One region of the Stenotrophomonas sp. genome, then DNA from elsewhere that is predicted to be linked to it. Evidence: predicted binding sites of a transcription regulator. Region 1 holds the regulator's gene; the other holds the start of a gene.
The links. The regulator FliA, encoded in region 1, starts transcription of late flagellar genes. The targets are predictions, from matches to a motif close to TAAAGTTTNNCNNNCNNNGGCCGATAA.
Positions count from the first base shown of each region.

Region 2: a site for FliA is predicted at 1,811-1,837, ahead of AC5JLE_RS02635 (methyl-accepting chemotaxis protein). Genes of this name have one in related genera too.

Region 1 covers NZ_JCACKF010000037.1:344,471-347,873, reverse strand. Annotated here, with positions in the region: gene AC5JLE_RS15050 (protein phosphatase CheZ) at 1-563, opposite strand, end outside; gene cheY (chemotaxis response regulator CheY) at 563-955, opposite strand; gene AC5JLE_RS15040 (RNA polymerase sigma factor FliA) at 1,013-1,759, opposite strand; gene AC5JLE_RS15035 (MinD/ParA family ATP-binding protein) at 1,756-2,643, opposite strand; gene flhF (flagellar biosynthesis GTPase FlhF) at 2,630-3,403, opposite strand, start outside.
Region 2 covers NZ_JCACKF010000008.1:83,256-86,658, forward strand. Annotated here, with positions in the region: gene AC5JLE_RS02625 (S41 family peptidase) at 1-751, shown strand, start outside; gene AC5JLE_RS02630 (NAD-dependent epimerase/dehydratase family protein) at 850-1,743, shown strand; gene AC5JLE_RS02635 (methyl-accepting chemotaxis protein) at 1,955-3,403, shown strand, end outside.

The sequences.
Region 1 (3,403 bases):
GAGACCGCGTGGCGGTCCAGTCCCTTCAGTGCCGGCCCGGCCAGTTCCGGGTCGGTGCGATGCTGTTCCGGCGGCAGGCCGAGCGCGCCGAAGCCTTCATGCACGCGGCGGACGATGCCGACCACGCGACGGATGATCTGCCCGGTCAGGTCCTGGTAGCTCTGGGTCAGGGCGATCTCGGTCAGGTTGTGGCGGATGCGCTCGAGCTGCGCGTCCTGGCCTGGCTGCAGGCCTTCGGCGCGCAGCTGCTCGGTCAGGCTGCGGCATTCCTCGGCCAGGTCCAGGGTGCGGTGGGTGGCCTGTTCGGTCATCGCCACCACGTGGTCCAGGCGTGCGCACGCATCGTCCAGTTCGCCGGCCTCGCTGGGCACGGTCGGCAGTTCGCCCAGGGCCTGCCCCAGCTCGCGGGCCAGCCGCGAGAGGCCGCTCATCATCGGCTGCGTGCGCAGCGCGACCAGTCCGTCGATGCGTTGCCGCCAGGCGGCTTCGTCACCGGACTCCAGGGCATCCAGGGCTTCCTGCAGGCGCAGGGCGAGGGCGTTCTTGTCGACCGTGGTATCCATCAGGCGCTGGCCGCCAGGCGTTCGAAGATCTTGCCCAGCTTCTCTTCCAGCGTCTGCGCGGTGAAGGGCTTGATGATGTAGCCGTTCACGCCGTTCTGGGCCGCTTCGATGATCTGCTCGCGCTTGGCTTCGGCGGTGACCATCAGCACTGGCAGGGTCTTCAGCTTGGCGTCGGCACGGATCGCCTTGAGCAGTTCGATGCCGGTCATCACCGGCATGTTCCAGTCGGTGACCACGAAATCGAAGGGCTGGCTCTGCAGCAGCGACAGTGCGGCATGCCCGTCCTCGGCTTCGGCGGTGTTGGTGAAGCCCAGATCGCCCAGCAGGTTCTTGACGATTCGACGCATGGTCGAGAAGTCGTCGACGATGAGGATGCGCATGTTCTTGTTCAAAGCAGAGTTCCTTTGTTGTTCATTCCGGGCGGCCGGGGGCAGTCGCCTCGGGGATGTTCATTCTTCCAGGCCGGCGTCGACGGCCTCGAAGATCTTCAGGCGGCCGCGCAGGCGCAGCACGGCCTGGCCATGGATCTGGCAGACCCGCGACTCGCTCACGCCGAGCACCGCGCCGATCTCCTTCAGGTTCAGCTCCTGCTCGTAGTACAGCGAGAGCACCAGCTGTTCGCGCTCGGGCAGGTGGCCGATGGCCTTGCCCAGCTCGCGACCGAACTCGCCGCGCTCCAGCACCTGCTGCGGGGTCGGGCCGCCCTGGGCGACGGTATCCAGTTCGCCCTGGTCTTCGATGCGCGACTCCAGGCTCAGCACCTGGCCACGTGCGGCGTCTTCCATCAGCCTCAGGTACTCGGGCAGCGGCATCTCCATCGCGGCGGCCACTTCGGTGGCGCTGGCGGCACGGCCCGTGCTCTGTTCCAGGCGGCGGATGGTGGCGGCGGCGTCGCGTGCACGGCGGTGCACCGAGCGCGGCACCCAGTCGCCACGGCGGATCTCGTCGATCATCGAGCCGCGGATGCGGATCGAGGCATAGGTCTCGAACGAGGCGCCCTGGTCGGCGTCGTAGCTGCGCGAGGCTTCGATCAGGCCCATCATGCCGGCCTGGATCAGATCATCGACTTCGACGCTGGCCGGCAGGCGCGCGGCCAGGTGGTGGGCGATGCGTCGCACCAGGTCCGAATGCTGGGCGATGACCTCGTTGGCCGCCGAGCGCTGGACTTCCCTGTACTGGTGGGCTGCGCCTTTCATGCGGCCACCCCACGCTGCTTGAGGATGCGTTCGAGGAAGAACTCGACGCCACCGCGCGGTTCGGTCGGTGCCTGCCAGCGCGCGGTGCGGCGTGCGATCTCGGTGATCGCCAGCGCCGACGGGCTGGACGGATAGGCCTTCACCACCGGCTGCTGGCGCTGCACCGACAGGCGCAGCCAGTCATCCTGCGGCACGCAGCCCAGGTAGTTCAGCGAGACATCGGCGAGGAACTTCTCGCAGACGCGGGTCAGCTTCTCGTACAGCACGCGGCCCTCGTTCGGGTCGCGCACCATGTTGGCCACCACCTGGATGCGGTCCACGCCGCGCTCGCGCGACAGCACCTTGATCAGTGCGTAGGCGTCGGTGATCGAGGCCGGTTCGTCACAGACCACCACCACGGTGTCCTGCGCGGCCTGGCAGAAGGTCAGCACGCCGTCGGTGATGCCGGCGGCGGTATCGACCACCATGATGTCCAGCTCGCGTTCCAGTTCGGAGAACACGTTGACCAGGCCGACATGCTCGGCCGGGGCCAGCTCGGCCATGTGCCGGCGGCCGGAAGCGGCCGGGACCACCAGCACGCCGTTCGGGCCTTCGACGATGACGTCATCCAGCGAGCAGCGGCCGGCCACCAGGTCGGCCAGCGTAAAGGTGGGGTTCAAGCCCAGGATCACGTCGATGTTGGCCAGGCCCAGGTCGGCGTCCAGCAGCAGCGTGCGCTTGCCCATGCCGGCCAGCGCCACCGCCAGGTTGGCGGACACATTCGTCTTGCCCACGCCGCCCTTGCCGCCGGTCACGGCAATGGTGCGCACAGGGCCGAGCGGCTCGCTGCGGGTGGCCGACAGCGGGAAGGTCTTGGTCAGCTTGGCGTACTCACGCGACGGCATGGTTCAACTCCGGGTTGCAGGGCATATCGGCCGCTCGGCGCAAATCTTCAAGGCGAAGTACAAGATTGGCTGCACTGGCCCGGTGCAGGTCCTCCGGGACGTCCTGGCCATCGGTCACCCAGGTGATCGGCAGGGCGTGGTCCACGGCCACCGACAGGGCGTTGCCGAAGCGGCCGGTCTCGTCCAGCTTGCTCAGCACCAGGCCCTGCAGGTTGGCCGCACCGAAGCGGCGCACCACCTCGTCCATGTCGCCGAAGCTGGTGTTGGCCGGCAGCACCAGCAGGGTGCGCACCTGGCGCGCGGCGCGCAGCCACTGCAGCTGGGCGGCCAGGGCACGGTCGCGCGGGCCCAGGCCGGCGGTATCGATCAGCACCAGCTTGTAGTCCTTCAAGCGTTCCAGCAGCTGGTCCAGGTCGGTGCCGCTGTTGGCCTCGTGCACGGCGATGCCGAGCTGGCGGCCGTAGCCATACAGCTGTTCACGGGCGCCGATGCGGGTGGTGTCGGTGGTGACCAGGGCGACGTCACGCGGGGCGTGCTTCTCGGCGAAGCGCGAGGCCAGCTTGGCGATGGTGGTGGTCTTGCCGGCGCCGGTCGGGCCGACCAGCGCGATCACGCCGCCTTCCTCCAGCGGGTCGACCGGGGCGATCGGCAGCTTGCGCGAGATCAGCCCCAGCATCAGGCCGCGGCCACGATGGGCTTCGGTCTCCAGCGGGATCTGCATGGCCACGTCGCGGGCCAGCCCGGCGTCGAAACCGTACTC
Region 2 (3,403 bases), on a different contig from region 1:
CTATGCGGACAGCTGTTCGGATCCTGCTGCGTTCAGCGCACGCCTGAACCAGGACCTGGACATGTTCGATGGCCACTTCCACGTTGAGCGCGTGGACGCAGCTGCCGGCCAGGACGACTGGTTGATGGCCTGGCGTGCCGATGCCCGCAGCAATGGTGCCGGTGTGCGCGAGGTGCGGGTGCTGGAAGGCAACATTGGCTACCTGCGGTTGAGTACCTTCTATCCGCTGGATCTGGCGCGCCCGAAGTTCGCTGCGGCCTTCACGCTGCTGGCCGACACCGATGGCCTGGTGCTGGATCTGCGCCAGAACGGGGGAGGCGACGATGCAAGTGCCGACCTGCTGGTGCGCACGCTGCTGGACGCGAAGATCGGCGCGGTGCAGCAGCTGGACCAGCGTGGCCGGCGCACGCCGGTACCGCTGCCGCCTGCCAGCCTGCCTGTGTACCTGAAGCCGCTGGTGGTGCTGATCGACCGGCGTACCGGTTCGGCGGCCGAGTTCGTCGCCTATTCGCTGCAGGCCCTGGGCCGCGCGCGCATTGTCGGCACGCGCAGTGGCGGTGCCGCGCATATGTTTGGTGATCCTGTGCTGCTGCCCGATGGCTATCAGATCAGCATTCCCGACCGGCAACCGATCAATCTGCGCACCGGCGGCAATTGGGAAGGCACCGGCGTGAGGCCTGATGTGGCCGGCGGCGACGATCCGCTGTTCATCGCGCGGCAACTGCTGGCGCCTGCGAAGTCGTCTAGATGAACGCACGATTGCAGGGCTGTCCTATCGCAGATGCGCGAATGCATGCCTAGAATCGAAGCATCCCGGTAGTTCCCGGGCGCTTCGAGTGAATGGACTCAATGAAGATTCTGTTGACCGGCAGTTCCGGGCGCATCGGGCGCGCGATCTTCGGTGCGTTGGCGGCCGCCCACGAAGTGGTGGGGCTGGACCGCAGCCCGTTCGCCACCACGCGCATCATTGCCGATGTCACCGATCGCCAGGCGGTCACGCGTGCGGTGCAGGGCGTGGACGCGGTCATCCATACCGCGGCCCTGCATGCTCCGCATGTCGGCCTGGTGCCGGACGCGGTATTCCAGCAGATCAACGTGGAGGCAACCGCGCACCTGCTGCAGGCCGCACGCGAAGCCGGCGCACGGCGTTTCGTGCTGACCAGCACCACCGCCCTGTACGGCCATGCCGTGGTAGCCGGTGGCTGCCGTTGGATCGATGAAGACACCGAGCCGCTGCCGCGCACGATCTACCATCGCACCAAGCTGCAGGCCGAGACCCTGGCTGAAGCTGCCGCCACGCCGGGCTTCAGCGTTCGCGTGCTGCGCATGGGCCGGTGCTTCCCGGAACCGCCCGAGCGCATGGCGATGTTCCGCCTGCATCGCGGCATCGACGCCCGCGATGTGGCCAGCGCACACGCTGCACTGCTGCTCGACGAAGGCGCCCGATTCGCCCGCTATCTCGCCTGCGCACCGACGCCGTTCCGGCGCGAGGACTGCCTGGAACTGGCCACCCACCCGCGCAGCGTGCTGGCCCGTCGCGCGCCGCAGCTGCTGGCCGAGTTCGAACGCCGTGGCTGGCCGCTGCCATTGAGCATCGACCGTGTCTACGACAGTGCCCGCCTGCGCAGTGAGCTGGGCTGGCAACCGTGCTTCGGGCCGGATGACGTGCTGCAGCAGTATGCCGTCGGCAGCATCGAGGTACTGCCGCGCGCGCAGTGGATCAAGGACCGCGTGGCCGAGTGAGGCCATCGCGACGGACGGGTGGCTGACCCGACCCTGAGCAGATTCAGGAATGTGCAGGCCGGTCGCCTCAACCTCGTTGGCGGGCGGCCGCTAACCCGGTGCGCTTCCAGCGCCGGGCCCGCCCGGCGGCCGGTGGCCTGCGCGACGGATCGCGCGCCTGCGCGGTGCCTTCGTGGTGCCGGTCGTCCTGAACTGCCTTGCGGACCCTCCCATGCCTTCTTCCCGTTCCGCCGCTGCCCGCCGCCCGGGCAGCATCGCCCACAAGCTGATGCTGGGCACCGCCGCGATCGCGCTGCTGTGCTTCGGCCTGACCGCGTTCCTGATCTACCGACAGGCCAGCGCCAGCCTGATCAGCGCCTCGCGCCAGACCATGACCAGCGAGGCGACCGCTGAGGCGCGCCAGGTGGCGGCCGATCTGGGCACCGCCTTTGCCAGCAACGATGCCATGGTTGAAAGCGTGCTGGCCCAGCGCGCCCGTGGTGACGTGCCCGACCGCGCCAGCTTGGCGGCGGTGCTGGGCGAGCAGCTGCGCGCCCATCCCGAATGGCTGGGCAAGAGCACCATGTGGGAGCCCGATGCCTTCGACGGCAAGGATGCCGAGTTCGTCAACACCGAGGCGCACGATGCCACCGGCCGCTACATGAGCTACTGGGCCTGGCAGGAGGGCAAGCCGCAGCAGTCGGTGATGACCGATTACACCGAGACCGCCAGCGGTTCCGGTGACTGGTACATGGTGCCCAGCCGCGACAAGCTGCCGAAAGTGAGCGAACCGTATGCCTATGACATCGCCGGGCAGCAGGTGCTGATGAGTACGCTGAGCACGCCGATCATCGAGAACGACAGGTTCCTCGGTGTCTTCACCGTCGACTTCTCGCTGGCAGCGTTGCAGAAGCACCTGGCCACGCTGAAGCCGATGGGGGCCGGCCGCGTCGAACTGCTGTCGCCGAAGGGCGTGGTGCTGGCCTCGGCCAATGCCGCCGAAATCGGCAAGCCTCGCAACGACGCACTGACCCGCAGCATGCTGGCCGAGATCGCCGCCGACCGCCCCTTCGAGGCCTTCAGCCCCGATGCGGCCGGCAACGTGCGCGTGTATGTGCCGCTGCGCGTGGGCGATGCCCCGCAGCGCTTCGCGCTGGGCGTGGTGATGCCGCATGCGGTGATCGTGGCCGAAGCGCGCCAGCTGCTGTGGCTGACCCTGCTGGTCGGCGTGATCGCCGCGCTGACCCTCAGCGCCGGTGTCTACATACTGCTGCGCCGCCTGGCGATCCGCCCGCTGGCCGAAGCGGTGCGCGTGGCCGGTGACGTCGCCGCCGGCAAGCTGGACAGCACCCTGCCGGCGCGCAGCAACGACGAAGTGGGGCGCCTGCTGGACGCGATGCAGGGCATGCGCGGCCAGCTGCAGGCGGTGATGGCTGCGCAGGCCGAAATGGCGCGCCGCCACGATGCCGGTGAACTCAGCTACCGCATGGATGCCGCGGCGTTCCCGGGCGAGTACGGCCGCATGGTGGCCGACAGCAACCAGCTGGTGGCCTCCAGCAACGCGGTCACCCAGCGCCTGGTTGAAGTGATGCAGCGCTATGCCGTCGGCGACCTCAGCGTGGACATGGAAGCACTGCCGGGCGAGAAGGCTGTGTTCACCGCTGCGATGGCAACCACCAAG